Regions from separate parts of the Pantoea sp. X-Soil-TKNS-1280 genome, predicted to be linked through region 1. Evidence: predicted binding sites of a transcription regulator. Region 1 holds the regulator's gene; each other region holds the start of a gene.
What was found. The regulator PurR, encoded in region 1, represses purine synthesis genes. The targets are predictions, from matches to a motif close to CANGCAAACGTTTGCNTG.
Positions count from the first base shown of each region.

Region 1 (5,302 bases):
CAATATTCAACGACTTATCGTTAGTTTGCTAACTAAGGCCGTTGCGTTAGCGATTATCTTCGCAGGGACGGGAGTTGTGAGCAACATCACTTTGTGCGTTTGCCACAGCGGCACGCTGCCAGCCGAAACCAGCCCAGGCAAGCGCCACAGTCGCGAGCATGACCAGGCTGGTACTGTGCAATGCCTGTTGTAAGCCAGCGGAAACCAGCAGGCTGGCGATAAAACACAATCCCAGCTGCAGCAGATTTTGTAAGGATGCCGCTTTACCGGTGGCCTGAGGGAAAGGCAGCAGTGCGCTGGCGACCACGATCGGATAGATAGCACCATTGGCCAATGCCATGCCACAGAACGGCAGCAGCAGCGCCCAGAGCGCAGGTGTTGCAAGCTGGGCAACAGCAAACAGGCTGACGATGCTCAGGCTGTAAATCACCAGCAACCATGGCAGCAGTTGTTTGCTCTGGAACCGATTCAACAGGGCACGGCAACCAAAGCCACCTACGAGGAAGGCGATGGTCTGCGGTACATAACTCAGACCAATATCGGCGGGTGAAAGCCCGGCATCAGCGAGGATGAAAGGCGAACCGGTCAGCCAGGCGAAAAAGCTGGCGGAGCAGGCAGAATAAATCAGCACATTGCCGCTGTAGACCTTTGAAGCCAGTAACGTCAACCATCCGGGCTGTGGCGCGCGTGCCGCCTGGGTGCGGGTGGGGTTCGCCAGTTGCAGGGTACCGACCAGCAACACCAGCGTGACCAGCGTCAGCAGCAGGAAAATGCTACGCCAGTGGAAATGGCCCATCAGCCAGGCTCCCAGCAACGGGGCCAGTGCCGGTGACAACGCCACCAGCGGCATAATGGTGGCGAAAACTTTGTTCGCCTGCGCCTGTGGATAGCGATCAACCACCAGCGCCTGCCAGCTGACAGCCGCCGCGCAAACACCCAGCGCCTGGACAAAACGCAGTGCCAGCATCAGTCGCACATCGGTTACCCACAACATGCCGAGACAGCCCAGCGCGAAGATCACTAATCCGGCCAGCAGAATGGGTTTGCGACCAAAGCGGTCAGACAACGGACCCCAGAACACCTGCGCACAGGCAAATCCACCGAGGAACAGGCTCAGGCTGGCGCTGATGGTGCCGGGGGCAGTGGCAAAATCCTGCTGCATGGCACCGAAGGCCGGCAGGTACATATCCGTAGCAAGAAAGCCCAGCATGCTTAGCAAAGCAAGGTAAGGCAAAAATCCTTTTGATGACAACATGGTGATTCTCATTAGACAAATTAAACGCCGGGGAGTGTAAAAGGGTGCGGCAGTCTTTGTGAAACGCTAATATTTGCGAGGTGCTATCAAAAATTTTGCAGGCAAAATTATGTGGTCTGAATACGCGCTTGAAGTGGTGGATGCGGTGGCTCGCAGCGGCAGTTTTAGCGCAGCGGCGCAGGAGTTGCATCGCGTGCCTTCTGCCATCAGCTATACGGTACGCCAGCTGGAAACCTGGCTGGCCGTGCCTTTGTTTGAAAGGCAGCACCGGGAAGTGGTATTGACGGCAGCGGGTGAGCATTTCGTGCGTGAAGGCCGGAGTGTTATCAAAAAAATGCTGGCAACCCGACGCCAGTGCCAGCAACTGGCTAACGGCTGGCGTGGTCAGTTGAGCATCGCGGTTGATTGTATCGTTAAACCGCAGCGTACCCGGCAACTGGTAAAGGATTTCTACCGTCACTTCCCGGATATGGAGCTGATTATCAGCTATGAAGTGTTCAACGGGGTCTGGGATGCGCTGGCTGATGGACGGGTCGATGTGGCGATTGGGGCCACCCAGGCCATTCCGGTCGGTGGGCGTTTCGCCTTTCAGGATATGGGCGCGCTGAACTGGCGTTGCGTGGTCAGTCCCGGGCATCCCCTGACAAAAAGTACCCAGCTGGATGAAGAAACCTTACGGACGTGGCCTTCGCTGGTGCTGGAGGATACGTCGCGGGCGCTGCCGCGGCGGATGACCTGGACGCTGGATAACCAGCGACGTCTGGTGGTACCGGAGTGGGAAACCGGGATGGATTGCCTGCGGGCAGGTTTGTGCGTGGGCATGGTGCCGGGCCATTTAGCCCGGCCACTGCTGGATAGTGGCGAGTTAACCGAACTGACGTTGCCTGCGCCTTTCCCGGAGAGTCCCTGTTGTGTCAGCTGGTCGGAACAACGCGCTTCACCGGCATTAAGCTGGTTGCTGGATTATCTGGGCGATGCTGAAACGCTCAACCATGAGTGGTTGAGCGAAACGGTGGCTTAGCGGCGATAATCGCGGAACGGACCGTCAGCGACTGAGCGGCGTTCAATCAATGTTGGCTGCACTTCGATGGTCTGCGGCTCTTCGCGTTTACTGGTGATGCGATCGAGCAGCATTTCCAGTGCTTTTTCTCCCAGCTGCGCTTTCGGCTGATGAACGGTCGTCAGCGCTGGGGTGAAATACCGGGCGTTGCGCACGTTGTCATAGCCAATCACCGAAATATCCTGTGGCACACGTAGCCCCATTTCATCGGCGGCACAAATCGCACCCATCGCCATGATATCGCCGCCACAGAACACCGCCGTCGGACGTTGTTTCTGGTTGAGAATCTGCTGCATCGCCTGATAACCGGATTCTGGTTCGAAGTCGCCCTGCACAATCCATTCCGGACGAACGGTAATACCGGCTTCATGCAGTGCCTGCATAAAACCAGCATGACGACCGCCGCCAGTATTGCGCTCCATCTGGCCGGGGATGGCACCAATGTCGCGATGTCCACGTTCGATCAGGTAACGTCCCGCAAGATAGCCGCCCTGGAACGCGTTATCCTGCACGGTATCGGTGAAATCACCGCGAGACTCGCCCCAGTCCATCACCACCATCGGGATATTGCGGTTCTCTTCCAGCATGGTGAGCAGGTCGTCGGGATATTCGGAACACATCACCAATAAACCGTCGACGCGCTTTTGCGCCATCATCGAGAGATAAGCACGCTGCTTTTGCAGATCGTTATGCGCATTGCCGAGAATCAGCGTGTAGCCGCGGTCGAAACAGTGGTTTTCCACCGCTTCGATGATTTCCGCGAAATAGGGGGCTTCGCTGGAGGTGGCGAGCAATCCCAGTGTTTTGGTGTGGTTGACCTTCAGGCTACGCGCCACGGCGCTGGGCGAGTAGTGCAGTTCTTTGATCGCTTCCCATACGGCGTTACGCGTCTCTTCCGCGACAAAACGCGTCTTGTTGATGACATGCGAAACCGTGGTGGTGGAGACACCGGCGCGTTTCGCCACATCTTTAATTGTTGCCATGAAAATGGTACTCCCGGGCTTATCGCAACTTACTGATAAGTATATTGTTAAACGTTTGCGTCTGCTAATGGTTTTGCGCCCCAAATTTTGGGGCAAATGGCGAAGAAAAAGGCGTTAACTCTGAGTCTAAATCACTTTAACAGGCCACAAACACAGCGTGCGCAAAATCTGTTGCGCAACGAAAGGCGGCGATTCTAGCAAGCTGACGCGGATAACACGAGATTTTTGCCAGGGGCTGTGCGAAAATTACATTAACCCTTCAATTAATGTGACTAAGGAGTTGTGATGAGTACAGACCTGAAACTGGCGCTGGGTACTACCGTTGGCGCGCTGTTAATGATCATCGTGTTCAGCTTCACCGCGATCCTTCATTAATAAAAAAGCCGGACCTGAAATTTCAGTGTCCGGCTTTTTATTGCGCAGTGACCGCTTAGCGAATGGTTTTCGGTGTCATCATGCGGCGTGCACCAACATAATGCTTCTGCCAGTAATCTTCACCTAATGCGCTAATCTGAATATCTTTACCGGTACGCGGTGACTGAATAAACTTGCCGTTGCCAAGGTAAACACCTACATGGTCAGCGGTACCGCGATGGTTAATGCGGAAGAACACCAAATCTCCTTTCTCCAGCATATCGCGTTTAATCGGCGCCGCATCACGCAGGTGATACATTTCGTTAGCGGTGCGGGGGAATTTGTATTTCACCAGGTCTTTATAGGCATACCACACCAGACCACTGCAATCGAAACCGGTATGCGGTGAAGTACCGCCCCACTGGTAGGGTTTACCGATCTGACCCATTAATTTGTTCATCGCCGTTTCACGCGCCTTTTGATAGCGCTGACGGTGTGATTTGCTCATCCTGATGGTGGTGAGGTCGCTGGCGTCATCCTGCTCAGATATGACTTTCGCCACGCGCTGATGACCATATTTTTTGGTCGGCGACTTCAGCAGGGTTTTTCTGCGGGTGGTTTTGTGCAGCGCAGTTTCGGTTTTCGTGGGTTTCTTCAGTCTTAACTTATGAACACTGCTGGTAAGGCGTGATTTTTTGGTGCTGGTCTTGACCGGGCGTCGTTTACGGCGCTCATCTTCGCGTGCACTTTTTTTCTCTGCATTATGCAAACTGGCATTGATGGGCGCATGCGGTGACGCAGAAGCCACATTAAAAAACAGTTGGGCGAAAGCCAGCATAAAAAGCGTAATAAGTAAACGCATAGTCCGGTTACAGGTTAAGCAGTCTGCGATAAAACAGCCTGCGGCAAGTTAGAAAAATCTGATCAATGATCAGCGCCGGGATTGATTCTAATCCACTTTTTTTCCAAAAGGTAAGGCATTTTTCGATTAATCTGTTACCAGATGGTATCTGGGGCAAAAATGAGCGATTTCAGCCGGTTAACGCAGCATAATTATTGCCAATTATTAATCGGTTCATGCTTGCTAATGATATGAAAATGTTATTTGTGGCGTTGGAACTTAACAAACATGGCGATTAAGGTCGCTGAGAAGCAAAATCCCGTTTTCAGTGCGGGGGTGAAGTCGCTACAATAAACAAACACGAAGTGAGGAATTAAGGAAGGCAAAAATGAGTACTGTTGAAAAAATTCAGCGCCAGATCGCAGAAAACCCGATCCTGCTGTATATGAAAGGTTCGCCGAAACTGCCAAGCTGCGGTTTCTCTGCGCAGGCGGTGCAGGCTCTGTCTGCCTGTGGTGAGCGCTTCGCGTATGTTGATATCCTGCAAAACCCGGATATCCGTGCTGAATTGCCGAAATATGCCAACTGGCCAACGTTCCCTCAGCTGTGGGTCGATGGCGAGCTGGTCGGTGGTTGCGACATCATCGTGGAGATGTTCCAGCGTGGTGAGCTGCAACCGCTGATTAAAGAAACTGCTGAGAAGTATAAAGAAGCAGAATAATTGCAAAGGCCGACGCATCGTCGGCCTTTCTTTTGGTCATTCTGCATCGTCTTCCGATACATCGTCACTGAACGCGACCGGCCAGCCG
Region 1 covers NZ_AP035962.1:1,880,667-1,885,968, forward strand. Annotated here, with positions in the region: gene punC (purine nucleoside transporter PunC) at 47-1,255, opposite strand; gene punR (DNA-binding transcriptional activator PunR) at 1,365-2,276, shown strand; gene purR (HTH-type transcriptional repressor PurR) at 2,273-3,298, opposite strand; gene cydH (cytochrome bd-I oxidase subunit CydH) at 3,584-3,673, shown strand; gene AC6I8X_RS08840 (C40 family peptidase) at 3,729-4,514, opposite strand; gene AC6I8X_RS08845 (Grx4 family monothiol glutaredoxin) at 4,882-5,214, shown strand; gene rnt (ribonuclease T) at 5,251-5,302, opposite strand, start outside.

Region 2 (5,302 bases), 1.5 Mb from region 1:
GGCCCCCAATGGCAGCGCTGGTTATTTAAACCTGTCACCCTGCTGCTACTATTAGCCTGGGCCTGGCAAGCGCCCACCTTCAACACCACCGACTATCTGATTGTGGCTGGCCTGGTCGCCACGCTGCTTGGCGATGCTCTGACGCTTTTGCCACGCCAGCAGATGCTGTATGCCCTCGGGGCGTTCTTTCTTTCGCATCTGCTGTACACCATCAGCTTCGCCGCGCATATGACAGTGAGTTTCTTCTGGCCGATCCCGCTAACGCTCTTGATCATTGGCGTGGTGCTGATTGGTATCATCTGGACGAAACTGGAGGAACTGCGCTGGCCGGTTTGTACCTTTATCGGTATGACGCTGGTAATGAACTGGGTGGCCGCCGAGAACTACTTCTTCCGTCCGACTGATTACAGCTTCTCGCTGCTGGTCGGTGCCGGGCTGTTGCTGCTGGCGAATATCGTCTGGTTTATCACGCATTACCGCCGCCGGGTCAGTGCCGACAGTGCTATCGTTGCGGCCTGCTACTTCGCCGGTCACTTCATGATTGTGCGTTCTTTGTGGATCAACTGAAGAAAAAGTAACCTTAGTGCTTGACTCTGGAGTGCACTCCAGAGTGTAGCATCAGGGTACGGGTTAATGCCCGTCCCTGAATCCGGAGGTTACATGCATCAACATTCTCACCCCTGCGGCTGTGGTAAAAACCACAGCAAACCGCAGCCACTGTGCGGCATCAGCAGCGCCCGCCCGGTGACGCTCCAAATTTCCGCCGCCCAACCGGTAACGCCTGAAAGCAGCTGTGACTGCTGCAATAGCGGCAGTCCCGGCGGCGACGCCGACGAAGAGAGCGACAGGCTCGGCCCTGGCACCCAACAATTCCGCTGGCAAATTGCTGGCATGGATTGCCCGAGCTGCGCACGCAAAATCGAAAACGCGGTACAAAAACTGCCGCAGGTGCACACCGCCCGCGTCATCTTTGCCAGTGAAAAACTGGTCGTTGACGCAGAAAATGATATTCGTCCAGCCATTGAGCAGGCGGTGAAAAACGCTGGTTTCAGCCTGATTTCCTCCGATCCGCAGATTCAGCCCAGCCGTTTACAGGAAAATGCCGGTTTGCTGCTGCTGGGCGTGCTGATGCTCGCCAGCTGGCTGCTGAGCCTGGCCTCGCCCGTCTGGGGCGATCGTCTGTTTATTGCCACCACCTTAGTTGGCCTGCTACCGGTCGCGCGCAGTGCCTGGCGTTTGCTGCGCAGCGGCTCCCCCTTCAGTATCGAAACCCTGATGACACTGGCCGCCGCCGGTGCGCTGGTGATTGGCGCACACGCTGAAGCGGCGATGGTGCTGCTGCTGTTCCAGCTGGGCGAAAGACTGGAAGCCTATGCGGCCACCCGCGCTCGCCGTGGGGTGACTGCACTGATGGCGCTGCGTCCCGACACCGCCACCCGTGTGCGCGGCACGCAGCGCCAGCAGGTCGCACTGGCGGATTTGCAGCCCGGCGATGTGATTGAAGTCGCCGCCGGGGGTCGCTTACCCGCCGATGGCGAGCTGCTTAGCCACAGCGCCAGCTTTGACGAAAGTGCCCTCACCGGTGAATCAATACCTGTGGCACGCCAGCCTGGTGAAACGGTGATGGCCGGGGCCACCAGCGTTGATCGTCTGGTGACGCTGAAAGTGCTCTCGGAACCGGGTCACAGCGCCATTGACCGCATCCTGCAACTGATTGAAGAAGCGGAAAGCCATCGCGCGCCGGTGGAGCGTTTTATTGACCGTTTCAGCCGTCTCTACACCCCGGCGATTATGCTGCTGGCGTTGCTGGTGATGGTTCTGCCGCCGCTGCTGGCTGGCACTGAGTGGTTGCCATGGATCTATAAAGGGCTGACATTGCTGCTGATCGGTTGCCCCTGTGCGCTGGTGATCTCCACTCCGGCAGCCATCACCTCCGGCCTGGCTGCCGCTGCACGTCAGGGCGCATTGATCAAAGGTGGCGCCGCACTGGAACGACTCAGCCGCGTCAGGATGATGGCGTTCGATAAAACCGGCACGCTGACCGAAGGTAAGCCACAGGTCACCGATATCGTCGCTTTCAGCAACGAGCAGCAAGAGCAATTGCTGGCGCTGAGCGCGGCGGTTGAACAGGGTTCCAGCCATCCACTGGCGCTGGCCATCGTGGCGGAAGCGATACGTCGGCGGCTTACCCTGCCCGCCGCCAGCAACCAGCAGGCACTGGCAGGCAGCGGGATTCAGGCGAATATTCGCGGTATCAGCTATCAGTTGCTGGCACCGCGTGAGGTAACAAACCTGGCTGATGAACAGCAGCTGAGCATCGCGCAGTATGAAGCGCAGGGCAAAACCGTGGTGATATTGTTGCAGGATGCACGTCCGCTGGGTCTGCTGGCGTTGCAGGATCGATTGCGCGCAGAGGCGGTTACCGCCCTTGCCGCACTGCAAAAACTGGGCATCAGCAGCCTGATGCTGACGGGTGATAACCCTCGCGCCGCTGCGGCGATCGCGGCAACGTTGCAGATTGATTATCGCGCCGGTCTGCTGCCTGCGGACAAAGTCACTGCTGTACGTGAGCTGGATACGCAACATCCGCTGGCGATGATTGGCGATGGCATCAACGATGCTCCGGCGATGAAAGCCGCCACGTTGGGCATTGCGATGGGAAGCGGGACTGATGTGGCACTGGAAGCCGCCGATGCGGCACTGACGCAAAACCGCCTGGCGATTCTGCCGCGCACCGTGGCACTGGCCCGCCGTACACGTCGTATTATCCGTCAGAATATCGCGCTGGCGCTCGGGCTGAAGGCATTATTCCTGGTGACGACATTGCTCGGTTTTACCGGCTTGTGGCTGGCGGTGCTGGCAGATTCCGGCGCTACCGCGCTGGTCACCGCCAATGCGCTGCGGTTACTGCGTTCGCGCTAGCCGTAACGGATGCCTGATATCAGGCATCCGTTCCCTTTTGGATCAGGTACTGATACGGCAGGGTTTCCGTCTGCTGCGCCAGCAATGTATGTTCCATAAAACGGCAAAAGCCGGGAATATCACGCGTGGTGGCCGGATCGTCGGCAATAATCAGCAGGGTTTCACCCGCCTGCATCTGACGCACCGTTTTGCGCACCATCATCACCGGCTCCGGGCAACGCAGGCCAAGGGCATCGAGGGTGTGGTCCGGCGCGGAAAAAAGATCGCTCATGATTCTCTGTCTGTTAACAAGTAAGGCCGCTCATTCTAGCGCGCCCGGTGACCAGCGCAAGACGATAACGGTTGCGTTAATATTAACCATTGCATAAATCGCACAGCGCGATAAGATGCCGCCGATTTTTCGTTTACCGTCGCAGCAGGCTGTGGCGTTTTGGGTTCCCTCACCCCAACACTAAAAAGGCTTAATATGATCGCTTTTTCTCCACGTCAGCGCATGTTTGCGCTGTTCTGGCTGTCGCTATTCCACTTGCTGGTGATCACCTCCAGTAACTACCTGGTGCAATTGCCGGTGGCCATTTTTGGCTTCCAGACCACCTGGGGTGCCTTCAGCTTCCCGTTTATTTTCCTCGCCACCGATCTGACCGTGCGCATATTCGGCGCGCCGCTGGCCCGTCGTATTATCCTGGCGGTGATGGTCCCGGCGTTGGTGATCTCTTATGTCGTCTCCTGCGTGTTTTACCAGGGCGAATGGCAAGGCTGGGCAGCGCTGGAACAGGTGAACCTGTTCGTGGCGCGTATCGCCAGCGCCAGCTTTATGGCTTACGCGCTGGGGCAGATTCTGGATGTACACGTCTTTAACCGTCTGCGCCGCCTGCCACAATGGTGGATTGCGCCAGCAGCAGCGATGTTTCTGGGCAATATCAGCGATACGCTGGCCTTTTTCTTTATCGCTTTCTATAAAAGCCCGGATCCGTTTATGGCTCAGCACTGGGTGGAAATCGCGCTGGTGGATTACAGCTTCAAAGTAATGATCTGCATGATTTTCTTCCTGCCGGCCTATGGCGTGCTGCTCAATGCAGCGTTAAAGCGTCTGGCGGAGCGTTCGGCCCAGCGTCAGCTCAATTTCGGCTAATTGCACGTAGTACGATCCTCTGCTGCCCGCTAAGATTTCCTGACAAACCGGCGGTTGCTTTTAGCCGCCGATTTCGATTTGATAACATCCGACTGGAATCTTGTGAAAGGGATAGGAATGCGTAACTTAGTGAAATATGCGGGCATTGGCCTGCTGGTGCTTGGCCTCGCGGCCTGTGACCAGAAGAAAGATGACGCAGCTGCGGCTGACAATGGCGCCAGCGCCAGCCAGTCAAGCCAAACGGTTAATCTGCTGGATGGAAAACTGAGCTTTACCCTGCCAGCGGGCATGTCTGATAAGAGCGGTAAACTCGGTTCAGAATCGGCCAATATGCATGTGTATGCCGATCAAACCGGCGCTCGTGCCATTATCGTGATTGCCGGTGACCCGACCACTGACGCGCTGGATACGCTGTCACAGCGTCTGGAACAGCAGCAGCGCAGCCGCGACCCGCAGTTGCAGGTGGTGTCGGACAAAGCGGTGACGCTGAGCGGACAGCCTGCTCAGCAGCTGGATACGGTGATTTCCGCCAATCACCAGACCTCCTGGTCGTCAGTGATTATGGCGAAAGTGGATGACAAATTGCTGACCATCCAAATCACCCTGCCTGCGGATAACCAGCAGCAGGCGCAAAGCGATGCAGACAGCATCGTGAAAAGCATCACCCTGAAATAAACCCCGTAACGGCGCGATAAATCGCGCCGTTACCTTGTTACAACCTTACCGCCGAAATATGCCAGATCTCATCGGCATACTCCTGAATGGTCCGGTCCGCCGAGAAATAGCCCATATTGGCGATATTCAGCGCCGCACGCCGCTGCCATTCGTCTGGCTGGCGATACAACTTATCCACCTTATCCTGCGTATCAACATAGCTGCGATAATCCGCCAGTAGTTGGTAGTGATCGCCGAAGTTAACCAGCGCATCAAACAAATTGCGGTAGCGGCCTGGCTCCTGTGGGCTAAACACACCGCTGGCGATTTGCGTCAGCGCCTGATGTAGCTCGGCATCCTCTTCGTAATATTTACGCGGGTTATAGCCGTCACGGCGCAGCTTCTCCACCTGTGGCGTGGTGTTACCGAAGATAAAGATATTCTCCTCACCCACATGTTCCCGCATCTCAACGTTCGCACCATCCAGCGTGCCGATGGTTAACGCCCCGTTCAGCGCAAATTTCATGTTGCTGGTGCCCGAGGCTTCCGTACCCGCCGTGGAGATCTGTTCGGAGAGATCCGCCGCCGGGATAA
Region 2 covers NZ_AP035962.1:337,679-342,980, reverse strand. Annotated here, with positions in the region: gene AC6I8X_RS01535 (lysoplasmalogenase) at 1-567, shown strand, start outside; gene AC6I8X_RS01530 (zinc/cadmium/mercury/lead-transporting ATPase) at 661-2,922, shown strand; gene tusA (sulfurtransferase TusA) at 2,942-3,193, opposite strand; gene AC6I8X_RS01520 (7-cyano-7-deazaguanine/7-aminomethyl-7-deazaguanine transporter) at 3,389-4,054, shown strand; gene AC6I8X_RS01515 (DcrB family lipoprotein) at 4,172-4,729, shown strand; gene glgP (glycogen phosphorylase) at 4,767-5,302, opposite strand, start outside.
Region 2: tusA (sulfurtransferase TusA) is a predicted target of PurR. The motif match lies at 3,254-3,271, and genes of this name have one in related genera.

Region 3 (5,302 bases), 1.3 Mb from region 1:
TGGGGGAAACCCTGCAACGTCAGCGGCATGACAGCGGCTGGCGTTATTGGGTGAAAACCGGTAACCGTGATTTTTCCCCTCCTGATTTTCGCGTGATTGACAGCCAGAGCCGGGCGAAAACCCGCAGGCCTGCGGATGTGATAGTGCTGCAACGTCGCAGTGGCGGGAATGCCTACGGCTGGTTTATTGAGCTACGTGAAGATAATGAAGTGCTGACGGCGCGCGACCGTGATGCGTTGCTGCACCAGCGTCTGCAACAGGTCCACGGGCAGCTGCGGCAGGCCAGCCATATTCGCCGTATCGAAATGGCGCGCCTCAATGCCCAGCTGGAAAATCTGCAACGGCAGGCTGAGAGGCAACAGCAGAAAGGGGAGTTTAGCGCGCAGCGCCAGTCTGAATACGACGCCAACAGCGCCGCTTTGCAACGGAACTTCGCTGCGCTGGGCAGCCAACTGGCACAGTTGCAAAGCGCCAGCCATCGGGATGTGCTGGTGTTGCGCGATGTACAGGGGCAGGATCATCTGATCCCGCTGGCGCAGATTGTCGCGGCCTGGTATCCGAATAACATGAGCCTCGGCCAGAAAATGCAGCACTTTCTCAGCCAGCTATGGCAATTTGTCAGCGATAACCCGGCGGCAGGCGAGAGCGAAAGCGGTGCCTTTCCGGCGATTTTTGGTACGGTGCTAATGGTGTTGCTGATGTCGGTTATCGTCATGCCACTCGGTGTGGTGGTGGCGGTCTGGCTGCATGAATACGCCGGGCGCAACGCGCTGACCCGGCTGGTGCGGATTGCGGTAGTGAATCTGGCGGGGGTTCCCTCGATTGTTTATGGCGTGTTTGGTCTGGGCTTTTTTGTCTGGCTGATTGGCGGCACCATTGACCAGATATTTTACGCGCGCGCCTTGCCCAACCCGACATTTGGTACCCCCGGTCTGCTGTGGGCGGCGTTGACGCTGGCGCTGCTGACGCTGCCGGTGGTGATCGTCGCCACGGAAGAAGGTCTGTCCCGTATCCCGGACAGCCTGCGACAAGGTTCGCTGGCGCTGGGGGCGACGCAGGCCGAAACCCTGTGGCGCGTGGTACTGCCGCTGGCGGTTCCGGCGATGTTGACGGGGTTGATTCTGGCGGTGGCGCGTGCTGCCGGGGAAACTGCCCCGCTGATGCTGGTCGGGGTGGTGAAGATGGTACCGGAACTGCCAGTAGACGCCGTGTTTCCTTATCTGCACCTTGACCGCAAATTTATGCACCTCGGTTTTCAGATTTACGATCTGGCCTTCCAGAGCCCGAATATCGACGCTGATCGCCCCCTGGTTTACGCCACTGCCCTATTGCTGGTGGTGATCATCCTGTCGCTCAACTTGCTGGCGATGGCGTTGCGCCACCGTCTGCGTGAGCGTTACCGGCTTATGACGCATTAAAAGGTTTTACACATGACGCCCGATTACGACATCGCTCTTGAGGTTAATCAGCTTTCGCTATGGTATGGCGAACGCCAGGCGCTGAATAACATTGCCCTGCAACTGCCGAAGAATCGCATCACGGCGCTGATTGGCCCCTCCGGCTGCGGCAAATCGACGCTGTTGCGCTGCTTTAATCGCATGAATGATGTGATCGATCGCTGCCGGGTGGAGGGTGAGATCCTGTTGGGGCAGCATGCCATTATGCAACCGGAACAGGATCTGGCTGCGCTGCGGCGGCGTGTTGGCATGGTGTTTCAGCGCCCGAATCCGTTCCCTAAATCAATTTATGAAAACGTGGTTTATGGTCTGCGCTTGCAGGGCGTGCGCGATCGTCGGGTGTTGAATGAAGCCTGCGAAAATGCGCTGCGTGCGGCGGCGCTGTGGGGTGAGGTGAAGGATCAATTGGGGCAAAGTGCCTTAACCCTCTCCACCGGACAGCAGCAGCGGCTGGTGATTGCACGCGCCATTGCCATCGAACCGGAAGTCCTGTTGCTGGACGAGCCGACCTCGGCGCTGGACCCGATCTCTACACTGGTGATTGAAGAGTTGATGAGCACGCTGAAGCAGCATTTCACGCTGGTGCTGGTGACGCACAATATGCAGCAGGCAGCGCGCGTGTCGGATTACACCGCGTTTATGCACCATGGCCAGCTGGTGGAGTTTGATGAAACCGACCGCATCTTCACCACGCCGAAAACACGGCGCACCGAAGATTACATTACGGGACGGTTTGGGTAAGGCAAAACCTAAAACCTTGCGCGATAAATAGCGCCGCTACAAAAGGTTGCGAATACTGTAGCGGCGCGATTTATCGCGCGAAGTCGTATTGGATACGGGATCAATCGTGGGCATAACCCTGTGGCGGCAACGGTTGGCCATCCAGCCAGGCGGCACCCTCGCGCATCTGCAAGCGTCCATCGACAAACCAGCTGATCACCAGCGGATAAATCGCATGCTCCTGATGCTGCACGCGGGCGGTGATTTCATCTTCCGTATCATCCGCAAACACCGGTACGCGCGCCTGCAAAATAATCGGCCCGCCATCCAGCTCATCCGTGACGAAATGCACGGAGGTGCCGTGTTCCTCGTCGCCATTCTCCAGCGCCTGGCGATGAGTGTGCAGGCCGGGATACTTCGGCAGCAGGGAGGGATGGATGTTGACCAGACGATCGTGGTAATGCGCAACAAACGCCTGGCTGAGAATACGCATGTAACCAGCCAGCACCACCAGATCCGGGGCGTAAGCATCAATCTCCTGCATCAGCTGGCGATCGAAGGCGTCACGGTCGGCAAATTCACTGGCGGCCAGCGTATGGGTCGCAACCCCCGCTTCCTGCGCGCGCGTCAAACCCATGGCCGAGGCTTTATTACTGAAAACGGCAGCCACGCTGCCGTTAATCCGCCCGCTTGCGCAGGCGTCGAGGATGGACTGAAGATTGCTCCCGTTACCGGAAATCAGTACAACCAGTTTCTTCATGGGTTGATGACCACACGCTCTTCGGCATCAGAAGCTTTGATCACACCGATTTTCCACGCCTGCTCGCCCGCGTCGGTCATCAGCTGAATCGCTTTGTCGGCTTCTGCCGCGCTTAGCGCAATCACCATACCCACGCCGCAGTTAAAGGTGCGGTACATTTCATGACGGCTAACGTTACCTGCCTGCTGCAGCCAGCCGAACACCGCTGGCCACTGCCAGCTGCTCTCTTCCAGCACCGCCTGGGTGTTGTCCGGCAGTACGCGCGGAATGTTTTCCCAGAAGCCGCCACCGGTGAGGTGCGCAATCGCGTGCACATCAACCTGTTCGATCAGGCTGAGGATGTTTTTCACGTAGATACGGGTCGGGGCCAGCAGATGATCGGCCAGCGATTTACCTTCCAGCTGTTTGCTTTCCGGATCGGTCTGGCTCACCTGGAGGATTTTACGCACCAGCGAATAACCGTTGGAGTGCGGACCGCTGGAACCCAGCGCAATCAGTACATCGCCATCCTGCACTTTCGAGCCGTCGATGATTTCTGATTTTTCCACCACGCCAACGCAGAAACCGGCCACGTCGTAATCTTCACCATGGTACATGCCCGGCATTTCAGCGGTTTCACCGCCGACCAGCGCACAACCCGATTGCAGACAACCTTCTGCGATACCGGTGATGACCGATGAAGCGGTATCCACATCCAGCTTGCCGGTTGCATAGTAGTCGAGGAAGAACAGCGGCTCAGCGCCTTGTACCACCAGGTCATTCACGCACATCGCCACCAGATCGATACCGATGCTGTCATGGCGTTTCAGATCCATCGCCAGACGCAGCTTGGTGCCGACGCCGTCGGTGCCGGAAACCAGCACTGGCTCGCGGTATTTCTGCGGCAGCGCACAAAGCGCGCCAAAGCCACCCAGTCCACCCATCACTTCCGGGCGGCGGGTCTTTTTCACTACGCCTTTGATACGGTCAACCAGAGCGTTACCAGCGTCAATATCTACACCGGCGTCTTTGTAGCTGAGAGAGGTCTTGTCGGTCACTGCGGAATCCCCACGCGAGTTGCGGTTGGTGGTTAAAATAAAGCGGCGTAATTCTACCAGCGCAGGCAAACGTTTGCGAGTCCCATCTCACGCCACCTTTGCACAGTACCGCTTTTTCGCTAATCCTTAATCCCGGAGGGAGCAGGGCGTTGTATTGACCAATGACATATGGCGTCGCGGAAAAAAGGCGGTATAATCCGGCGATTTTTTTTTCGCTCAACACAATTCCGGGAGAACACTCATGAAGATCGTGGAAGTCAAACACCCGCTGGTCAAACATAAACTGGGCCTGATGCGTGAGCATGATGTCAGCACCAAGCGATTCCGCGAACTGGCCTCGGAAGTGGGTAGTCTGTTGACCTATGAAGCCACTGCCGACCTGGCAACCGAACGCGTTACCATCGAAGGCTGGAATGGCCCGGTAGAAATCGAACAAATCAAAGGCAAAAAAATTACCGTGGTGCCGATTCTGCGCGCCGGTCTGGGCATGATGGAAGGGGTGCTGGAGCACGTACCAAGCGCGCGTATCAGCGTGGTGGGTGTCTATCGTGATGAAGAAACCCTCGAGCCGGTGCCGTACTTCCAGAAACTGGTTTCCAACATTGAAGAACGCATGGCGCTGGTGGTTGACCCGATGCTGGCGACCGGTGGATCAATGATCGCCACCATCGACCTGCTGAAAAAAGCCGGTTGTAACAGCATCAAGGTGCTGGTGCTGGTGGCGGCACCGGAAGGGATTGCCGCGCTGGAAAAAGCGCACCCGGATGTGGAACTGTACACCGCGTCTATTGATAAAGGCCTGAACGAGAAGGGCTACATTATTCCTGGTCTCGGCGATGCCGGTGACAAGATTTTCGGAACCAAATAAAGAAAGCAGCCGGCCAGAGAGTCGGCTTTTTTTTGGCAAAAAAGCACCACACAACTCAAGGGGATAACTGAATGACTCGTCGCGCCATCGGCGTTAACGAACGACCGCCGCTACTCAAAACCATTCCACTCAGCCTGCAACATCTGTTTGCTATGTTTGGTGCAACGGTGCTGGTGCCGATTTTGTTCCACATCAACCCGGCCACGGTGTTGCTGTTTAACGGTGTCGGTACGCTGCTGTACCTGTTTATCTGTAAAGGCAAAATTCCGGCCTATCTCGGCTCCAGCTTTGCTTTTATTTCACCGGTGTTGCTGTTGCTGCCGCTGGGCTATGAAGTGGCGCTGGGGGGCTTTATCCTCTGCGGCTTCCTGTTCTGTGTGGTGGCGCTGATAGTGAAAAAAGCCGGTACCGGCTGGCTGGATGTGATGTTCCCGCCAGCAGCGATGGGCGCAATTGTTGC
Region 3 covers NZ_AP035962.1:3,147,915-3,153,216, reverse strand. Annotated here, with positions in the region: gene pstA (phosphate ABC transporter permease PstA) at 1-1,418, shown strand, start outside; gene pstB (phosphate ABC transporter ATP-binding protein PstB) at 1,431-2,198, shown strand; gene purN (phosphoribosylglycinamide formyltransferase) at 2,299-2,937, opposite strand; gene purM (phosphoribosylformylglycinamidine cyclo-ligase) at 2,934-3,974, opposite strand; gene upp (uracil phosphoribosyltransferase) at 4,216-4,842, shown strand; gene uraA (uracil permease) at 4,914-5,302, shown strand, end outside.
Region 3: purM (phosphoribosylformylglycinamidine cyclo-ligase) is a predicted target of PurR. The motif match lies at 4,037-4,054, and genes of this name have one in related genera.